One region of the Paenibacillus sp. PvR098 genome, then DNA from elsewhere that is predicted to be linked to it. Evidence: riboswitches for the same ligand, from Rfam matches in the RefSeq annotation. Region 1 holds a riboswitch; each other region holds the start of a gene.
The links. A riboswitch is a leader RNA that binds a small molecule or an ion and turns the genes downstream of it on or off. The one in region 1 is predicted to bind cyclic di-GMP.

Region 1 (5,379 bases):
CGATGGAATAATTCCCGAGCCCAACGTCTTCACGACTTCTCCACCGCCGAGATACGCACCGAGGAATACGCCGACGGCAACCAAACTAAGCGCGAGGTATTTCCGCTTGATCGCGCCACTGCCGTAAGCTACTCCCATCGTAGCCGCCGCACCACTTGCCCCAATGTTCATTGCAAAAAACAATGCAATCGCTATAGCCACAATTAAAATCGACAAGGTAATCCCACATTTCTCCCTGAATTATATCCAACTATTTTGGTATGTTTTATAGGTTATGTGCTCATTTTAGCTCAACCTGGTATATCCGTCAATCAAATTTAACCAAAGAATGGGATACAAATAAAAAAGCACCTCAACCCACCAAAATGGATTAAGGTGCTTTGTATTAGGGAGAATCGTTCTTAATCTTCGTCGTTGTCGTCATCGTCATTGTCGTTTTCAAATTCTACTTTAACTTTTTTACCGCTTGAAAACTCGATTTCCAATTCGAATTTTTCCACATCACTTTCCTCTGTTTGAAGGTAAGTGAATATGCTTTTTTGAATTTCGCTTCTGTCCATAGTTTCAGACAGTTTCATTTGTTCGAAAAGCTCATTTACTGCTTGGATTGCTTTATCTCCGGATACTTTCTCTTTATCTTTTTCCACTTTAGCTTCGACTTTTCCATCATCATCTTTATATTCGAGTTTTAATTTCTGCTTATCGGACAGCTCGATCTCTAACTCAAACTTTTCGATCCCGTGAGCATTGGCTTCTTTTTCTGGCCGTTGCTCCTTGTCTCTATTGTCTCTATTGTCTCTATTATCTCTGTTATCTCTGTTATCTCTGTTGTCTTTGCGAGACTTTTCTTCAGACTTCTCGTCTTCATTTTCCCATTCAATTTCAACTTTACTGCCGTTCGAGAACTTGATTTCGATTTCCAGCTCTTTAACCTCGCTAATCTCCGCTTCCAGCGCTGTTAAGATTTGATTGACGATCTCTTGCTTCGTCATTTGAGGTGTAAACGCAGCCTGTTTAAGGAAATCTTCTACGGCTTGAACCGCTTCGTCTCCCTTCAGTTTTTCCTTGCCTTTTTCACCTTTGGTTTTCTTTTCAACCTCGGCACGTATCTTTCCATCGTTATTCTTATACTTTAATTCAATCTCACTGCCTGACGTTAATTCGATATCCGTTTTAAATTCGTTGATTCCGGCTGTCTTCTCATCAACCGTCTCTTTATTGATGAAGCTTGCTTCCAGCACGACATCATTCTCAACGGTCAGTGACACCACATCGCCTACAAGGAGCTGGGATGCCGGAATAAACCGCTGATTGTACGGAACTGCAAGGTCCGGCGAAATTTTATAGGTAAATGAATCTTGATTAAAGCTTTGAACTGCGATGGAACCATACGTACTGGAATAGACACTGTCCGTCACATTACGGTCAAAATTCAACGCAGTTATTGTTCCTTTGATGGTGACCGCTCCGGATTGCTCAAGTAAGTTGTCATTGGTTCTTACGAGCAGTGCAGCCATCTCAGCGCGTGTAACGTTATTATTGGGCTTGAACGTCTCATCAGGATAACCGCTAACAATGCCTTGTTGAACAGCTATGTTTACATATCCAACCGCTCCGGCCGGAATATCTCCAGCATCTTTAAAATCCGGAACGGCCGTCATTTGACTAAGCGCCTCTTTTTGTAGCCCCAGAGCTTTTACTAGTAGGCCCGCTACCCAAACCCGGCTTGCTGGTGTATTCGGTTGAAGCCTTTCTTCTGAAGTATCGAAAAGGCCTTGCTCCAAAGCGATGATAACGTATCCTTTGGCCCAGCTGTAATTGCTATCGATGATCGAAGCATCTTTGAAGTGGAGCTTGCTATCACCCGGCTTTGCTTTGGCCTGCTCTTCCAGTCCCATGAGCCGAACAGCCGTAACTACGGCTTCAATACGACTAACAGGCTGATTAGGACGAAAAGTGCCGTCTTCATAACCGGACAATACATTCTTGGATTTCATCTTCCCAATAGATTCCGCTGCCCAGGCTGCTTCTGCCGAGTCATTAAAACCAAGGTTTAATGCACTACGATTTGCACTTGAATCCGTTGTTTCCGGTTCAGCCGCAAAGCTTTGTCCTGCCAAACTCAACACCAATAATGAAATCATGAATACCTGCATTACATAACGAAGCTTTCTCATCATACGCCTCCTTGGACTAAACACCTCTTATAAAACACAAAAAAAGCTTATCTGCGCTGCGCAAAGATAAGCTTGTGTGTTTTACTAGCTTTCTCGGCAACTGGCTGGCATAGTTCAAAACCTTAGCCCCTGTAGCTTTGCGTCATCACCTTTCAATGATTTTGCCTTTATCAAGTTTTTTTATAAAAATAGCTTCAAGCTCATTATAACAGTTTTCCGTTATCTGACAAGTGTCGACATTTTTTTGAAATGTCGATTAGGCGGTTATGCAAAAAGCCGACCTAGAGGGGCCGGCTGATTTTACACTATATTTTAAACTTCAATGCTCTAAGCATTACGGTTACGGTTTCGGCACGGGTTGTATTCCCTTTTGGCTTTAGTGTACCGTCCTCATAACCATTCATTAGTCCTGCTGAAGTAGCGGTAGAAACTACAGCCTTTGCCCATTCAGAAATGTCCGAGTTATCACTATAGACCTCGCCATCTGCAACCAATTCCATTTGAAGTACGGCAATCATCATCGTATCATCCTGGCCTTGCTGAACCCTCATCTGCAGTTCGCTGCTTACTTTATTCAAATCGCTTGTATGTTGAATCCATTGAACATGCTTGTCGATTTGCGGCAGGACATATTTCCGGATTCCCCTTGTCTCTCGATGATCCTTATTACCTATCCACTCCTTAATCTTTGACAGCATATCATTGCCCCCCATCATAAAAACAGGAATATAGGACTAACTTTATATATCCATATAATTAGTAAATACGCCGTTAAAATTCGATACCCGTCCGTTGTCCTATATTTTTTCTTTTGAAAAATAGTCAAGGTTGGAACAGGGAGTCGGGGCTCTCTCATAGGTTACTGAAGATAAGAAAAGAAAAAGCAGCCATCACCGTTCAATCGAACGGCAATGGCTGCTCAAAGCTGCTGTATTTGAACAGAACTTGCTAAAACTCAACCCTTATTTGGCCTGAGCCAAATCCTGTATTCCCGTATTCGCTTTGACCAATATCTCATCGTACTTCACATCATCCCGCTTCGCGGAAAGGAAGGTTCCGAGGAAAGCGGCCAAAAAACCTAGCGGAATCGAGATGATCCCCGGATTCGTAAGCGAAATGAGCGGTGTGCCGACGAAAATCGCTTTACCTTCTACCGGATCCCAGACGTTAGGACTGATGCCTACCAGAATGAGTGCGCTGAGTACGCCGACAATCATGCCTGTAACCGCTCCCGCTGTATTGAACCTTTTCCAGTATACCGTGAACAAAAGAACCGGCAGATTGGCACTGGCTGCCACAGCAAAAGCTAAGGCTACAAGGAACGCGACATTCAGCTTCTGCGCAAACAGTGCAAGAATGATCGATATGATCGCTACGCCGACGGAAGCTAGTTTCGCCGCTTTGATTTGCTCCTTCTCGTTCGCCTTTCCATTGCGAACAATATGATTGTAGAAATCGTGGGCGAAGGCGGAAGCGGCAGAAAGCACAAGACCAGCGACAACAGCCAGAATCGTTGCAAAAGCTACGGCCGATACAAAGGCGAACAAAAATTCTCCGCCAAGGGCTCTAGCCAGGAGAGGAGCAGCCATATTGCCTGCGGCATTTGCGCTCACAATGGCATCCTTACCTACGAAAGCCGCTGCGCCGAAGCCGAGGAACACGGTCATCACGTAGAACAGGCCTATAACCCAAGTGGCGACGACTACCGATTTGCGTGCCGTAGGCGCGTCTTTAACCGTGAAGAAACGGATCAATATATGCGGCAGTCCGGCCGTCCCCAACACGAGGGCAAGGTTTAGAGAAATCGTATCGAGTCCATTCCCGAATTTGTTGCCGGGATTCAAAAAAGCTTCTTTCAGCGCGGTAGCATTTCGCATCTCGTCGAACATATGCCCGATGCTGAAATTGAATTTGGCGAAAACAATGAGCGAAATAATAAACGTACCGGCGACAAGCAATACGCATTTGATAATTTGCACCCAGCTCGTTGCCGTCATACCGCCGAAAACAACATACACGGTCATGAGGACACCCACGATGAGCACTGAGGTTGTGTAATCGAGGCTTGGGATCAGAAGAGCGATAAGGCCGCCGGCACCGACCAGCTGTGCGATCATGTAGAAGATGGAAATGACGATGGAATTGATCGCAGCTACGCCACGAATCTTCTTATGATCGAAACGGGCGGCAATCATATCGGCCATCGTATACTTCCCTAAATTTCGAAGCGGCTCGGCTACGAGATACAGCACAACCAGATAAGCAACCAGGAACCCGATGCTGTAGAAAAATCCGTCAAAGCCGAACAGCGCAACCATTCCCGCAATACCCAGGAAGGAGGCGGCGGACATGTAGTCACCCGCTATGGCAAGCCCGTTCTGCCAGCCGGTCAAGCCTCCGCCGGCCGTATAAAACTCGCTTGTTGTTTTTGTTTTTTTGGAGGCGTAATAAGTAATCACGAGCGTGCCGAGAACGATAACGAGAAACAGCAAGAAGGCTGTATTCATGGATTATCCCGCCCTTCTTTCCACAGAATGCACTTGCTTTTTAATTTCTTCACAAATCGCGTCGAAGGTTACAGATTGCTTGGAATAGAGGGAGCACAAAACCCACGTCATAATGAACTGGGCAAAAGCAAACACCCACGCCCAAGTAATCGAGCCGACGGCAGGTGTATTCAACACGTTGGAGAAAGAGGTAAGAACCGGAAGGGTAAAATAAAAAGCAAGAAAGAAGAGCGTCATCGGAATGATAAACCGTTTCTTCTTATTCATCAGCTTGCGAAAAAGCTCAGAACGGGCAATATCGCTGTACGTTAACTGGTTCTTTTTCATCGCGAATCCCTCCACATTATGCGCCGCACCTAATGAAATCAGGTACAGCAAGTTTTTGTAAGCGCTTCAATTCTATTATAGCGTCTCTTCTTAGATCCAGTCCGATTTCGGTGTGAAACGTCGAAATCCGCTCCTTAATTGCAGAAAAACAGTCCTGAGCGGACTGTTCATCAGGTTGATGCTCTTATTACCCCTGCAATAGCCGAAGCAAATCTTTCGCCGCAGTCCGGGAAACCGGAACATTCGTTCGGTTTGTATCCTTCAGAATGACGTTGTAGGCGCCGTTAAACCAAGGCTCGATTTCTTGAATATAATCCAGATTCACCAGATAGCTCCGGTGAGGCCGAAAGAACATGGCCCCAAGCCTC
Region 2 (5,379 bases), 1.8 Mb from region 1:
CACATGACCGGATTGACCTTCCCCGGCATGATGGATGAACCCGGTTGACGGGGAGGCAGCATAATTTCACTAAGGCCGGCACGCGGTCCGGAAGCCATCAGTCTCAAATCGTTCGCGACTTTGGACATGTTGATCATGCACACTTTCAAAGCAGAAGACACTTCCGTGTAAGCATCCGTGTTCTGCGTAGCATCAACCAGATGCTCAGCCCTGATTAACGGAAGGCCGCTTTCTTCCGCCAGAAGCTCAACCACCCTCACGATATATCTAGGATCTGCATTAAGTCCGGTTCCTACAGCAGTAGCCCCCATGTTAACTTCGTAGAGATGCCGCTGCGAATGACTGATGCGTTCGATGTCCCTAAGGAGCACCCGTGCATAAGCTTCGAACTCTTGGCCTAGCCGAATTGGGACCCCATCCTGCAGGTGCGTCCGTCCCATTTTGATAATACTATCGAAAGCCCGGGCTTTCTCAGCAAAGACGGCGTACAGCTCGCGCATCGTCCCAAGCAGCTTTTGAATCGACGAGAGGGTTGAAATATGGATGGCCGTCGGGAACGCGTCGTTAGTCGATTGAGCCATATTGACGTGCGTATTCGGGCTCACCGAAAAATAATCGCCTTTGGTTCCGCCAAGAAGCTCGATTGCCCGATTGGCAATCACTTCGTTCGCATTCATGTTCAGGGAGGTGCCTGCCCCTCCCTGAATCGGGTCAACGATAAACTGATCGTGCCACTGTCCGTCTACTATTTCCTGTGCAGCCTGAACGATGGCCTGGCCGATGCCCGGATTCAACTGTTTGACTTCCATATTGGCGGCAGCGGCCGCTTTCTTGACCATTCCCATCGCACGAATCAATTCAGTATGGATTTTGTAACCGGTAATCGGAAAATTCTCCACTGCCCGCAGCGTCTGAATGCCATAGTAAGCCTGAGACGGAACCTCCTTGGAGCCCAGAAAATCTTTTTCTACTCGCACCTGTGTCAATTCCCATCCTCCTCTCGACGAAAAACATTAGTGCAGCAGCGCCCTTTCCCTACCGGGACTTGAAAACAGCTTCTCATTTTATGAGTATTCCCTGACTCGTGCTATCGCTAAACCATCATAAGCGGGCAGCAGCACGCCTTCGAGCCTTGGGTCCCGCGCCACAGCTTCAGTAAATTGCCTCATCTTCGTAACCGCGTTCCCTTTTTCTCCAGGATTCATTGCTTTCCCACGCATGAGCAGGTTGTCCCCGAGAATAATAGCGCCGGGATGGCCCAGCTTGATCGCCCACTCCAAGTAATTCGGGTAATTCCCTTTATCTGCGTCAATGAAAAACAGATCGAACCTCCGTCCTTCCGCATCGAGTGCCTTCAGGCTGTCCAGCGCTTCACCAACCCGGTACTCCACCTTCCCTTCAAACCCAGCCTCGCGAAGATGCTTATGCGCCAGGTCGGCATAGTCCTGCTTCAACTCGAGCGATACGAGCTTGCCGTCTTGCGGCAAACCACGGGCCAGACAAATGCCGCTGTATCCTCCGAGCGCCCCGATTTCAAGCACTTGCCGGGCCCCCGAAATACGAACCAACATGGTCAATAACCTTCCATAACCGGGGGCAATCGAGATTTCAGGCATGTTGTTGGCCCGAATGCCTACTTTAACCCGCTCTAATGGCTCATCTGTCTCAAAAAGGGCTTCCAAATACTGTTCTGGATACTGTTCTGGCGTTAATGGTGCTGTCATGATATTCTCCATCCTTCCCAACTCCGTGCGATTTGGCGCTCAAATTATGCCCCTGAGGTTTGCTATCGTTGTATAATCACTGTCGATCGCCTATACTAATTAATTGTATGGCTTTTCCAAGCTTTGTTCAACCTGATGATATTCGGGGCCCTTCGCCTCTCATTACAGATACGGAGTGAATTCAACATGTCTTTAGATTCCATTGAAATCATCGCCACCTCCCCCATGGGGCTCGAGGCCGTCGTTGCCAGAGAGGTCCGTGATCTCGGCTATGAACAGATCACGGTAGAGAACGGACGCGTCACGTTCGTTGGCGACTACTTGGCCATATGCCGCGCCAACCTGTGGCTTCGCACGGCAGACCGCGTGCTCGTCAAGATGGGACAATTCGAAGCCCGTACCTTCGACGAACTGTTCGAAGGTGTCAAGGCGCTGCCTTGGCCGGATTGGATTCCCGAGGACGGGGAATTCCCCGTGGAAGGACGTTCGCATAAGTCGCAGCTGTCCAGCGTACCGGCATGTCAAGGCATCGTTAAGAAAGCCGTCGTAGAAAGCATGAAGCAGCGTTACGGCACAGAATGGTATCGTGAGACAGAAGGCCGCTACGTCATCGAAGTGTCGCTTCTGAACGACATCGCCACATTGACGCTGGACACGACAGGTCCCGGACTTCATAAGCGCGGCTACCGCAAGCTCATCACCGAAGCCCCGCTGAAAGAAACCATGGCCGCGGCCTTGGTGCTGCTTAGCCGTTGGCAGGCGGAACGCCCGCTATACGATCCGTTCTGCGGATCGGGCACGATTCCGATCGAAGCCGCAATGATCGGCTGGAATTTGGCCCCCGGCCTCAGGCGCAGCTTCAACTCCGAAGAATGGCCGCTCGTGCCACAGGAATTGTGGGACGAGGCCCGCGAGGAAGCCTATGATCTTGTACGGGATGACATCCCTCTCCAGATTGCAGGCTCTGATATCGATCCGGGAGCGATTGAAGTCGCGTTGGCTGCGGCGAAGGCTGCCGGGCTGGCGAAGGAGCTGACGCTTCAGGTGCTTCCGGTAGCCAAGGCCGTTCCGCGGGGAGACTACGGATGTATCGTCACCAACCCGCCTTACGGCGAGCGTCTGGGCGACCAGAGCGAAGCAGAACGGGCTATACGCCAATTCGGTCATATGTACGAGCAGCTGCCCACATGGTCGGCCTTCATACTGAGCCCGAACAAACAGTTTGAGCATTACATGGGGCGCAAAACCGACAAGAAACGCAAGCTCTTCAACGGCCGTATTGAGTGCAACCTTTACCAATATTTTGCCCCAGGAGGCTTATTCGGCTGGCGTAAAAGCAATGAACCGAAAAGCCCCGAGGCATAAACTCGGGCTGAGTAGAGCTGGGATGGACTCGGAAACCCTCCATTTTACCATATGGCCATGTTCGCTCTAAGGCAGTCCTAGAACAAAAGCTCGCAAAAAAAAGAACCATTTCTTCCGGCAGCATTGCCATAGAAATGGTTCTTTTTCATGCTTTCTCCCCGAACTCTTTTCTGAAGAATCAAGCGAGTCGAACCGCAGTTTCCCGGCAGCTCAAATAATCAAACAACGGCATGAATACATCATTATCCGCTTCGCATCTTATGGACAGCTTCACTTCACCGCGCCAGTAAAAGTTAATGATCTGACTGCTGCGTCCCTTTACCATTTCGACGTCCCAGCATGGTGCCATCAGTTCATAGGTCTCACGGTTGATGAACATTTTCGGACCCTCGTTCGACAAAAATACGCCTACGAAATCATCCCCCACTTTTGTGTAAAAACCTTTTCTCGTCATGATGCTCCGATCCTGACCCTGCATCCGTTATCGCTCCTTTTTCAACAACAATCAGACTCTCGCCAACGGGGTACGGGGGTTTGCATATCTATGCGTCGCTCCGTACCTTCGACAACTGGCTGGCATAGCGCTGGAACCAGCACTTTAGCCCCTGTAGTTTTGCGCGCCCAGGCTTTCGCCTGGTTTGCCTTTATCGAGTACGCTCGAAAAATGTCTTTTTATGAAATTCATTCCCTTAAGAATAAAAGATAAGGCCTAAGGAATACATAATTCAAATTTCCCAATTTCAACAAATACATTAAGTCTTTGGAACTATTTTCAACTTTTTTAGTCTACAATTGCTCCTCTTGCGGTTCGAATAGTCACGACAAGACCTCATAACCCATTCGTAAAAAGAAAAAATAGCGGATTCGGAAGCACTTATGGGCCTTAATCCTCTCACCCTCAACAAAGCGCTTCTTCATCCGCTATTTCGTTACTTCACATATTTACTTGCCTTTTCAATCGCTTCGTCCTCAGTTTTGCCGGTAACGTACCGGCCGTTAATGAAGATGAAGGCAAACCGTGAGCAAGGTCCGCAGTAGGATTTACACCCCACCTTGATTTCTGCATCAGGCACCAGCTTCTGGAGCTTCGGTAAAGCCGTTTTCATTCTCATATGCTTACATTTATCACAGATCCGTATATCGTTGGCCATACAGGTGTTTCCTTTCTAAGTCGGTTACCTTTAATGAACCTGAAAAACAATCAATGATCACCGTGATTGCCTTTGGCAGGATTGGTCACCGAAAAGCCTTCCTCAGGCGTATAGAAGTAATCGATCCGAATACCGTCCAGAAACGGATCGTCCTTCTGAAGGATAACATCGATGCCCTTGTCCGTCGAGACGACAACATCGTTTTCCGTAGGCGTGTCCATTCCCATACCGTAATGTGCATGGTCCCCATGCGAGTGCGTCACGTATATGCGAAGCTTCAATTCTTTGTTTTCTTCTTTCTCTATTTCGGCCAATAGCACCTTGGCAGCATTACGCGAAATTTTGCAATTCATGACTTCACATCTCCCACAGCTTATCGTTTTCCCCTTATTGTATAGAAATATGAGAACGAAAGCAACCTTTGTCGTTCTATGATATCATAATAGCGATTTCTAATCTATCCTCTCTTATGATCCTCACAAGCCCCTCAGTTGCTATTCTACGAGTTGTTATATAAAATGGAAGTTAGCCCCATATCTCTGACGGACGCGCTGCTCTACTTTGGAAGACAACGGCGTGCTTGAGCGGACCGCATATATCCGACGGTTGTCGTTAAAGTCAAGTAAAATCAGACGGGCAAAGGATACGATTTTGCGCCAAATGATAAAAGAAATGAAGTTATGGGCGGCCAAAGGATATACTCAAGCCGCAGATGAATGATGAACCTGAGGTGACTAAATGATTACTTTTTACCGCAAATATTACAAAACTATCTTCGACATTGCTCTCCTGATTTTGACGGTGTACTTGTTTATGTACATTTTCAGTTTCTTGTATCGGATTGCAACGCCGATCTTCTTTGCGTTCCTCATTTACATGATCATCGAACCGCCGGCGAGATGGCTGCACCGCAGAGGAATCAAAAAATCGATTGCCTCAGGCATTTCGACCATCTTGTTTATTTTGGTCATACTCGGTGCGATAACCGGATTGGGCGCTATTTTTACAACTCAGATTTTAAATCTCAAAGACAAGTTTCCCGAATATACAGCCGTCATGGAAAGAGAAATCATTGAGCGCTCCGTAGCGCTTCAGGACTATTTGGGACCGCTCCCTACGCAGGATCTGATAGAACAGGC
Region 3 (5,379 bases), 1.0 Mb from region 1:
ATTGACGCGAGGATTGCTGGGCGTGTCGTTGTGATTGGGACGTAAATAGCCTATGTGAATGGCAGCTCGATTTTATTAGAAAAAGGAGTGAGCGTGAGGGGTTATTTCCGCTCACTCCATTGGATGAGAGGGGAAGTGCTCCATAATTCAGTCACGATACCGCCTGGATCAGCGATTCCCTGCACAATGTCTTATCATTTGGGGCTGATATGAATGCCCTCACTATTTCGCCAATCGGCGTAGAATATACGCTTCTCATTGCTATATCCGTTAGAAACCAATTCATTATCCAACCATTGCTTATCAAATCCGAGCGCGTGCAAATTATCCCATAAAATTTCACCATCGATAATCAAGGTGGTCGGGAGATCTTTCGTGCGATCCGGAAAATTAAAGTCCTGCTTTGTCGGTTTTTGATACTTGGATTTCAGCAATGTACTTACTTGGCCATTAGGCTCCAGTATTCCGTACTTGACTTCACGCACTGAAAAAACATTACTTTGTCGTAGTATACTCAATATTTGATTTACGTCTATTTTATTCTTTTTAAGCGTCTTCCGGTCAATGACTCCATCTCGAATAATAATGGAAGGATTGACAACCAGCAGGGAACGAGCCGATTTCATCTTTTGGGTTAAAAACTCTACGCCCAACATGAGAACCGTCCATAATCCGATCGCGTATAAAATAAAAAACTCCTATCTCATCTTCATAAATCGTATTTCTCAAAAAATCCCCGAGCACCAACACGAAAATCAAGTGAAAAGGGGTGAGCTGCAGGATGGAAGTTCTCCCTGTTACGATTATGATAAAAAATAAGGTGATAAAACCTATGACGACTTTGATTGACAGTAAACCGATGCTTACTTCTTCCAATATAGTTTTCCTCCAGATGGCATTTATTAGCGTCTCCTCATTCATTATGGGGGAATAAATACAAGGCTATACAACGGTCCCCGACACATTTTTTTGCGGTATTCACGCGATTCCCGGAGAATAAGCGCATAAACTGCACTTGCAGCCCTACCCTCTCCCCCGATGAATCCAGTCGCCGCCGCGCAACAGCAAATGGTTGCAATCGAACCTGAATTGAAAAGCCAAATAGCCAAGCCCAGGTTGAAAGGTATATCACGGAATACATCTTGTTCAATAACAATGAGCGCTTCCAGAAAAAAATGAGGCGACCTTTCTCCGATTGAATAACGGGAAATGGCCGCCGCATAGATTTATTCTGTTTTTCTTACTATCTACTTGACGGGGCTAATGTCTTGTACCCAAACTACTTCGCATTAAATAATCTCTTCATTGTGATGAATGCTTGTTGTTTTGTGAAATGTTCGGTGGAACCGAACTTATTGTTGCCAACGCTGCCCATCACTGCTGCATGATTAGTATTATCAACAATTGAACTCATAAGGGCTATCGATTCTATCGACCAGTTCGCCATGTTTTCCTCATCAGTAAAAGTGACAACGTTGGTACCTTTGGTTATTCCTAACATTCCTGAAACTCTTGATAACATGACTGCCGCTTCTTGACGGGTAATGAATCCGTTAGGGTCGAGTTTATTGTTGCCTCTCCCTCCGATAATACCCAGAGCATTAGCGGCTAATACAGTGGGATCAAATGTGTCTTCAAAGGTATCGTAGTTTATCTTTTTACCGGCGTTAGCAAGCATCTCGTCAACGGTTTTACCGGTTTTAACCGATAACAAATGCAATGCAAGTTTGCTGAAATCCGCACGATTAATGTTTGTCTTGTAACCATAATCTAATTCTATGGGTACGAGATTTAATGATGTCGCTGAACTAACTTCTGGTAATGCCCATGTTGAAGGAACATCCAATGGATTTTTAATAAAACCATAATTATCACCGTGGTTAATTTTTGCTCCGATTAATCCCTGGCTGGAACTATGCGCCCTTGCGTATTGCCCAGTTACTTCGGTGCCATTTTTGTCAATAAAAACTACTCCGCCATCTAATTTCTCTGCCCGAGCCAAGCCTTCGCTGAAGTCTTCCACCTGAGCGTACTTTTTCCCTAAATTCACCACTTGGTTACCGTTCTTATCCAGGATAACATAAATATCATCCGGACTATCCTCACGATAGGAAGCTATTGATTCTTATTTATGAACATCCAGTTATATCCGTTACCTATATTATTGAAACGTAATACACTTGCTACTCCTTCACTAAAATTCACGGCATCATCGTAAACAATCTTAGTTACTTCATCACCATTTTTATTGATCTAACCCCATTTTTCATTCTTCGAAACAACAGCTAATTCCTCATGGAAATTATTCACCCAGTCATATTTGAGTGGAATGACTTCTTTTCCGCTCTTATCGATAAATCCCCACTTGCCATTTTTATTTACTGCCGATAGACCATCATAAAATCCGGCGGTTTCAACAGAAATACCGTATCCATCATCGTCACGTATTTCATCATAATGGGGTTGAACGACTTCCTTCCCTTTCCTATCGATAAAACCCCATTTTCCATTTTTTCTTACCGCCGCTAGGCCTTCTCTGAAATTAAGTACCTCATCATAAGATGTTTTAATGACTTCCTTCCCGTACTTATCCAGGTAGACCCACTCGCCTTGTTTATTTTGATAACGAGCTAATCCCTCGCTGAATATATACACCCTGAATAATTTATTCGTATCCAAAAACAGATCGTCGATAATCAAATTTCCCTGTCTATCAATGACTCCCATGTTGCCGTAACGGGACAATTGAACCCAAGCCATGCCTTCGCTAAATGTATTTTGTACATCGTTAAAGCCGTAAAGACTCGTATATTCCTGCTCAATCGAGAAGCTTTCTTTTTCATCGGCGAAGACCACAGATTACATGTTAATCATTGCAGCAATGCTTAAACCAAACACGTTAACCGTTTCATCACTCTCTCTCCTTCGAAGTTAATGTTCTTAATAAATCTCACCTGTTGTATTATTTTGCTAATAGGCGTTATAGCCAAATCATCTTTAATGGACTCCGACTTTGCGCTAGATTTTGCGATGAGGTTAGCCAAATTGCTTATATTCTGCAATAAAGCCATGCTAAACGAGTAAGCAGCTTTCTATTTTGGATCATTCGATGTACAGCATACAGCATTGGTAAAGAGCAACTGGAGATGCGGAGGAGGCACGGAAGCCTGTTTTTGAAGTACTGAACTGCTTACATGGTTGCGTTTATCGCGCATTAAAAAGTGCGTGATAAACGCATTTTTTTGCGTAAGTCGCGTAGTAACCACACGTGAAAAACACGCTTTTTCAAGCGTGACTCACGCGGTGAAATGTGCGTGAAAAAGGCTTATTTTTCGGTTACTGTCGAATGATGTCATTGTATACTTTGTAATAGGGTTATATACCTAGGTCGTTGTATCGAAGTCCAGTCTCGAATGAAGTTGAAACAGTCGTATGGATAGTACAAAGGTTACAAAGGTTCTTATTTTAATAGTCCAATCAGCATGTGCACCATTCTATTCATTTCTTAACGATAACGGCCAACCCATTCGAAAGGTGGGGACGCAAAGCCAAGGGTCAACGGCGTGTAACACGCTACGGCAGCCGGGTTACCGAATTAGGAGGATTTCTATACACGAATCCAGTCCCTTATTCGGACTAGATTTTTAAATTTAAGGAGGAAAAAACCAGTGGCTCTTGTTAAAAACAACTTTAAAAAAAACAACGATATTCTTGAAGAAAACATTCGGGCGATTCTTGAGGAAATTGGTGAAAATCCAAACAGGGAAGGCCTTTTGGATACCCCAAAACGAGTAGCAAAAATGTACAGGGAGGTGTTTGCCGGTGTCGAGGTCAATCCCGAAACGGCATTAACCACAACGTTTGAGGAAGATTATGAAGGAATCATAACCGTAAAAGACATTACTTATTATACGTTCTGTGAACACCACCTGATTCCTTTTTATGGGAAAGCCCATATCGGTTACATACCGGACGGAAGAATTGTAGGTTTAAGCAAATTTGCCAGATTAGTGGAGCTCGTTTCCCAGCGGCCGCAAGTACAAGAGAGAATGACCCAGCAAGTCGCAGCTGCCATTATAAACGTGCTGAAACCAAAAGGTGTCATCGTGACGATTGAGGGAACCCATTTATGTATGTGTGCAAGAGGGGTTAAAAAACCTGGCACTGCTACAGTGACAACGGTGAAAAAAGGGATATTCACCGAAAGCGTTGCTTTATGTGAAGAATTTGACCGTTCCATTTCGCGCATTTGAATCGTTCAATAACAGAGGCGGGGGACACCATTATGCTTTATTTATCAAGAAGAGTCGATTTTTCCGCAACCCATGTTTATCGCGTTCCGCAATGGAGTGATGAAGAAAATCGCCGAATTTTTGGGCTTTGTAATAATCCAAGCGGACACGGACACGATTATAAACTTGAAGTTATGGCCAAAGGATTGTTAAACGAAAGCACGGGCATCGTGGTTAATACAACGGACATTAAGCGTATCGTGAATTCGTTTGTCGAACGGGAACTCGACGGTAAATTTTTGGATCGCGAACACCCATATTTTCAAATTCACATACCGACTACGGAGAGCCTTGTAGAGTATATTTGGTTTTCCCTTGAGTCTCAGTTTGACGGATGTGAACTGCATCGGATTAGATTGCATGAAAACGACTTTTTATATTCGGAAAAGGAGGCGGGCTCATTGACCCGGCTTACTCGAAAGTATCACTTTTGCGCGGCACACCGTTTACACAGCGATCATTTAACGGCAGAAGAAAATCTCGAGTTGTTCGGCAAGTGCAATAATCCCCACGGACACGGCCATAATTACTACCTTGACGTAACAGTCACAGGGACACCCGATCCCGTCACGGGAATGATTATGAATTTGGCTGAACTGGATGAAATTGTGGAGAGGGTCGTACTTGCTAAGTTCGACCATAAACATTTAAACCTGGATACAGATGAATTTAAAGAGTTGAATCCGACTTCGGAAGTCGTTGCTCTGGTCATTTATAACATGCTGCAACCGCATCTTCCTAAACTTTATAAGATCGGACTTTGGGAAACCGAAAAAAATTATTTTGAATATTATGGACCAGGAGAATAAAGATGATTGATTTTGAACAACTCAAAGGGAAAACTATTGCCATTACAGGGGCCTCCCGTGGAATCGGTAGAGAAACGGCAGGTTTACTCAGTCAACTGGGGGCGAATCTTGTTCTTGGGGCAAGAAACGAAGAAGATTTAAAATCGGTTACCGACCAAATGAATTCGCGAACATTAGTATTACCTTTGGATGTATCCGATGAAACGTCTGTAAACACATTTACGAAAGAAGCGGTATCGCATTTCAAAAGAATTGACGCACTGATCAATTGTGCCGGA
Region 4 (5,379 bases), 850 kb from region 1:
GCTCTGCTTCGGCGAACGACACGGCTTCACATACCGGATCTTCCGAATCGCGTTCAGAAACAGGTGCTAGCTCTGCTTCGACGAACGACACAGCTTCTCAATCCAGCTCTTCCGAATCGCGTTCAGAAACAGGCGCTAGCTCTACTTCCACGAACGACACAGCTTCTCAATCCAGCTCTTCCGAATCGCGTTCAGAAACAGGCGCTAGCTCTGCTTCAACGAATGACACGGCTTCTCAATCCGGTTCTTCCGACTCTCGTTCGGAAAAAGGTGCTAGCTCTGCGCCGACTAATGACACAGCTTCTCAATCCGGTTCTTCCGAGACTCGCACGGAAGCCGGAGAAAACACTTTTTCTACAACTGCTGCACATAATGGAGCAACTTCTTCTGAATCACGTTTGGGGGATGGTAAGGAAGGATTTGATTTTGACATAACGGAAAAACCCTTTGATTCCAGCTTCGAAGAAGTCATGAAACTGTCATGGAGCGTGGAGGAATTCCGTTCTAAGATAGATCCTTCTGCTTATGAGCAATATCTAAAAGAACAGCAGGCTGAGACGAACCTCTTCGAGTTGAAACAAAACATCGATTACAATTCAACCATTGCCAACTTCCAGCAATTATTGAAGGCAAGCCCGGATAACAACAACCTGTATGTTGAATTAGCTTTAACATACCTGGCGAACGGTGACCTCAACAATGCCAAGGAGATTGCCAAACAACTTGATGTTAGAGCACCGGAAAGCTATCTTTCCTTGATTGTAAAGGCAGAAATGGCTGGACGCCAAGATAAGTCAGATGAGAAACAACTTTATCTTGAGCAAGCGGTAGAGAAAAATCCGACTAGTGCGGTTGTACGATTTAAACTCGGTGAAGAGTTAGCTAAAGCAGGTAAATCTAATGAAGCGATTACTCATCTTTCGACCGCAGCTGCACTTAACCCGAAAAATCTATTGGTCTTTGAAGAGTTGAACAAAGTATTTGCACAAACCAATAACACTGAGCTTAAAACATTCGTAAATGGAGTTGTGCCCAAATTTGAAGTCCTTCCATTTATTGAAAATGGGTTTACACTGATGCCTGCTCGTGCAATTGCAGAATCACTTGGAGCTAATGTGGAATGGGAAGAAGCATCGCAACAAGTCTCAATTCAGCGTGGAGAAACGACGATTCTACTAACAAATGAGAGCAATGCAGCTATTGTGAACGGTCAAGAATTTACAATTGATGCGCCTGCCAAGATTGTAAACGGCAGCATGGTACTTCCGCTGCGTTTTGTAGCTGAATCACTTGGTGCAAAGGTAGATTGGAAAGCCGAAAGTCAAATGATCGTGATTTCTGAATAAATGAGATAAACAAACGATTGATCAGCCGAACGGGGGCGTTGTTTCCTGACCCAAGGATATCCTTGGGTCGGGCATCCGCCATTATAACCAAAAAAACAACGAAAACTTTGCGCCTAGCCCTTATACTATGCGTGGATGACCGTAATGCAATTGTGCTGGTTGGCCCATTGTTTGAGCGTATGAACAGTTTCATCGGGCGCAATTTCGAGATGACACAAGGGGTGTAGGATATGTTATTTTTTTCTTTTCTTTTTTACGGTTACCTGGTTTATGTATACGATGTAATAACCGTATTATTTCAGGGGATATCAGGATAATACTTACCCATACTGTTCATTTCTCCATTTGCTAGAACGATTATAAATTTCCAAATCATGTGAAGGAATGTTCAGGAAAACTTGAACAATATTTTTGTCGAATTGCTTCCTGCTCTGATACCACAGTTCTTGTTTGGCCTCTTGAACGGATAACCCCTTCCGATGAGGGGTATCTTGGAGCATATGATCAAAAACTTCAAGAATAGAACAAATTCGCGCGAAATTCGGAATGAACTCGCCACGTAAGCCATAAGGATAACCAGCCCCATCCCATCGTTCACGATGAAATTTAATAATTTCAATGATGTTAAGATCATGAATTCCTTCTTTATGCGCCAAATTTGCTCCAAGAACAGGATAACGTTTCATGGTTTCCCACTCTTCTACCGTTGCATCTGTATCCTTATTTAAAATATCAGTAGGAATAAAAATTTTTCCAATATCATGCAGAAGGCAGCCTACTACCAAGCTGCGTGTTTGTTCCTGATTATAATGGAGATGGGAAGCCAATATTTTGGCCAGCTTTCCAACACGCATACAATGTTCGTAAATACTTAGTTCTTTCTTCATTAATCGAAACAGTATGTAAAGCAATCTTTCATTTTTCATTTCATAGGTCCTCCATACCGCGAAGCGTTATAACCTGCTTCGTGTGAATCCATCTTGAATATACAATTAACTGGTCTTTTTTTCCTTTTTGTTTGATAATGCTTTATAAATGAGTTCCATTTCTTCTTTAAGGTCCATGGCCCTCTCAAATTCAAAATTAATACGGGCTACCTTTAATTCAACCTTTAGGCTAATGTAATGGTCTTTCAATTCCTCATACGTTTTGTTTTGAATCTCCTCTAATCCCATCCCAGGAACTCGGCCAAGGTACATTTCACTCTCTCCTCTATCACTATGATATTTCACAAATGATGGTCAGACTCATCTACTTAGAGTGACGATGAAAGAATGCTACACAAAAAAAACGTCCCAAAACCAAAAAAATCCTCCGAAATTGGAGGATTATTGATCCAGGTTTCGGTAACTGGCTGGCATAGTGTAATCACACTGAAGCCCCTGTAGCTTTGCGACCCCACTTTTCAATGGGTGTGCCTTTATCGACTTTTCAAGGAAGACTTGTCAGAAAACTATATATTATTAAACAATATTCGACATCATAAATCAAATTCCTTTTTTTAGTAAAAATTTTCATTTTTATTCTATTATTGTGTGAACAAAAGGGCCATTTCCTCAAGTAGAAAAATCCACTTTGGGAACAGCCCCTCTTGTATTATTATAGTAAATTGAACTTCTAGCCAATCAACTTTAACAGGCTTTCGAATTCAAGGTCCAAAAATATCTTTTCGGCTGTTTCTCTTTTAATACTCAACACACATTCATTCAGATTGCAATCCAATGGAGTGTCTTTTTTGATTGTCGCCAATGTTTTTGAAAGTATCAACATGTCTCGGTCAATTTCGATTTTTTTTCTGACCGATGGGGAAACCTTATCTAAATTATTAAGTACCTCTTCAACAGAGGAAAATTCCTGTATAAGCTTCAAAGCCGTCTTCTCGCCAATTCCACGGACTCCAGGATAATTGTCACTGGTATCTCCCATCAAACCTTTTAAATCTACCATTTGAACAGGAGTAATTTGTTTCTCTTCCCATAACATTTGAGGAGTGTATAAGCAATAATTAGCTCTGCCTTTTTTCATGATCGCCACAGAGATTTGCTCCGTTAATAATTGAAGCATATCATGGTCACCCGTCAAAATGACAACTTCCGATTCAGAACTCAAAAGAAATGACAGGGTACCGATGCAGTCGTCCGCTTCGTAGTGATGAAGTCCAAAGTTTGGAATACCCAATGAAGTGACCACGTCTTTTACTAGGTCAAATTGTGGAATGAGCTCTTCCGGCGGCGCGATCCGGTTGGATTTATATTGATCAAATAATTCAGTCCTGAACGTTTTGCTGCCCATATCCCAGCAGCAAATGATATGAGTTGGATTATATTCTTTTATCGCATCGAATAAATACTGAACAAATCCATAAATAGCATTGGTCGGAACACCTGCCGTCGTTTTTCTTATGTATCCACTATAAGACGTGGCATAAAAGGCCCTAAACAACAATGCCATACCATCAATAATTAACGTTTTATTAGCTGATTGCATGAATTCACTCTCCGGTAGATGTGATCTTTATCTTATCTATACTATAACATCCACCTTGTTTCGTAAATACACAGTGATATCCATATGATCCTTGGTAAAGGGAGCCAGACCGTGCTGCCCCTTTCTTTGTATCTGTACTAAGAAAAAAACAGCCTATTGAGGGAGTCAATAGGCTGTTATCACAAGCTCACATTGCTATTCAATTCTTATTCTGCCGTCTCTACCTTTTCCCAGGTTCCGCTGTCGGCACTTTTCAGAATCGCTTCAATCAGAAGCATGCTTTGGTAGCCGTCTTTAAAAGAAGCGATCGTATTCGAAAGAGGCGTTTGATCTCTTACTGCTGAATAAAAGTTCTCCATCGTGTTCTTTAGGCTTTCCGGCCAGCCCTCCTCATGACCGCCAGGATAATGAAGGAAAGGATGTGCCTCTTTTTTCACAAGAGTCGGGTCTCTAAATACCGTTTCATTCGGCTTGTCCCTGTAACCGATCATCAGACGCGAAGACCTCTCCTGATTCCATGATCCGGAAGCTAAGGCACCGTCCAAATGGAGATCCAGAGCGTTTTTACTTCCCGCGGTCACTTGAGAAACCGTAAATACCCCTTTTATGCCATTATCGAATTTGACCAGGACAGAGCAATAATCTTCCGTGCTGATGTCCACTAGCTCAGCATCGTTTGCCCCGCCTTCTTGAAAAGCCGTCTGTCCTATCCGCTGCTTGTAGCGCTTGGGAATAATGGTTGATATATCTGCCATTACTTCCGCAATTTTGAAGCCTGTTACGTACTGCGCCAAATCAAACAAATGGGAACCGATATCCCCGAGTGCTCGCGCCCGCCCGCCATATTCGGGTTCAATCCGCCAGTTATAATCCGTATCATACAACAACCAATCCTGCAAATAATTCCCTCTAACGATCCGAATCTCGCCCAAATCATTATCCTGCGCCATGCCTCGCAAATGTTGGACCATCGGGAACTGACGATAATTGAAATTGATACCGGTGACCAAATCTCTTTCCTTAGCCAAATGGTACAATTCCTTCGCTTCCTCGCAGGTCAGTGTTAGAGGCTTCTCCGAGAGCAAATGCTTGCCATGAAGTAAGATTTGCTTATTCATCTCATAGTGAAGATAATTCGGCGTACAATTGTGAATCACATCAATGTCCTTATCCTGAAGTACATCCATTATACTCCCGTATGCTTTTGGAACGTTTACCGATTCGGCAATTTCTTTTGCTCTTTGTTCACCACTTTGCACGATTGCGGTAACTTCGGCATATCCGAGCCGTCTGACCGCTTCGATATGAGCCCGTCCGATAAACCCGGCTCCTAGTATCGCTGTTTTTATTTTCCGCATATGGTCACATCCCGTCACAAGGCGCATCGCTTCTTTTCGGAACGCCACTGCTAGTATGATATAAAAAATTGCTAATTTATAGTGAATCCCATATATTTATTAACCCGTTATGGATCGCTCCAATCATTAACGATTCGATGAAACAGCAAAAAACAAGCACCCACTTCATCCGATTCAAGCTGATCTCT

Region 2: linked by a shared signal. The riboswitch ahead of JOE45_RS08720 (hypothetical protein) and the one ahead of JOE45_RS17655 (S-layer homology domain-containing protein) in region 1 are both predicted to bind cyclic di-GMP.
Region 3: linked by a shared signal. The riboswitch ahead of folE (GTP cyclohydrolase I FolE) and the one ahead of JOE45_RS17655 (S-layer homology domain-containing protein) in region 1 are both predicted to bind cyclic di-GMP.
Region 4: linked by a shared signal. The riboswitch ahead of JOE45_RS21890 (hypothetical protein) and the one ahead of JOE45_RS17655 (S-layer homology domain-containing protein) in region 1 are both predicted to bind cyclic di-GMP.

Annotation. Positions count from the first base shown of each region.
Region 1 covers NZ_JAFIBU010000001.1:3,552,788-3,558,166, reverse strand. Annotated here, with positions in the region: gene JOE45_RS17660 (inorganic phosphate transporter) at 1-171, opposite strand, end outside; gene JOE45_RS17655 (S-layer homology domain-containing protein) at 402-2,177, opposite strand; cyclic di-GMP riboswitch class I at 2,270-2,353, opposite strand; gene JOE45_RS17650 (S-layer homology domain-containing protein) at 2,483-2,875, opposite strand; gene JOE45_RS17645 (solute symporter family protein) at 3,140-4,684, opposite strand; gene JOE45_RS17640 (DUF485 domain-containing protein) at 4,688-5,011, opposite strand; gene JOE45_RS17635 (LytR/AlgR family response regulator transcription factor) at 5,199-5,379, opposite strand, start outside.
Region 2 covers NZ_JAFIBU010000001.1:1,743,948-1,749,326, forward strand. Annotated here, with positions in the region: gene aspA (aspartate ammonia-lyase) at 1-986, opposite strand, end outside; gene JOE45_RS08710 (O-methyltransferase) at 1,065-1,724, opposite strand; gene JOE45_RS08715 (THUMP domain-containing class I SAM-dependent RNA methyltransferase) at 1,911-3,089, shown strand; gene JOE45_RS08720 (hypothetical protein) at 3,268-3,567, opposite strand; cyclic di-GMP riboswitch class I at 3,651-3,742, opposite strand; gene JOE45_RS08725 (YuzB family protein) at 4,019-4,240, opposite strand; gene JOE45_RS08730 (iron-sulfur cluster assembly accessory protein) at 4,291-4,593, opposite strand; gene ytvI (sporulation integral membrane protein YtvI) at 4,979-5,379, shown strand, end outside.
Region 3 covers NZ_JAFIBU010000001.1:2,509,783-2,515,161, reverse strand. Annotated here, with positions in the region: gene JOE45_RS12470 (UxaA family hydrolase) at 1-34, shown strand, start outside; gene JOE45_RS12465 (DUF421 domain-containing protein) at 195-656, opposite strand; gene JOE45_RS24010 (DUF421 domain-containing protein) at 562-921, opposite strand; gene JOE45_RS24005 (S-layer homology domain-containing protein) at 1,280-2,050, opposite strand; gene JOE45_RS24205 (WG repeat-containing protein) at 2,116-2,253, opposite strand; gene JOE45_RS12450 (WG repeat-containing protein) at 2,254-2,856, opposite strand; cyclic di-GMP riboswitch class I at 3,507-3,595, shown strand; gene folE (GTP cyclohydrolase I FolE) at 3,669-4,253, shown strand; gene JOE45_RS12440 (6-carboxytetrahydropterin synthase) at 4,286-5,101, shown strand; gene JOE45_RS12435 (SDR family oxidoreductase) at 5,104-5,379, shown strand, end outside.
Region 4 covers NZ_JAFIBU010000001.1:4,407,553-4,412,931, reverse strand. Annotated here, with positions in the region: gene JOE45_RS21900 (copper amine oxidase N-terminal domain-containing protein) at 1-1,346, shown strand, start outside; gene JOE45_RS21895 (HD-GYP domain-containing protein) at 1,667-2,272, opposite strand; gene JOE45_RS21890 (hypothetical protein) at 2,339-2,545, opposite strand; cyclic di-GMP riboswitch class I at 2,689-2,775, opposite strand; gene JOE45_RS21885 (5'-3' exonuclease) at 2,964-3,833, opposite strand; gene JOE45_RS21880 (Gfo/Idh/MocA family protein) at 4,040-5,191, opposite strand.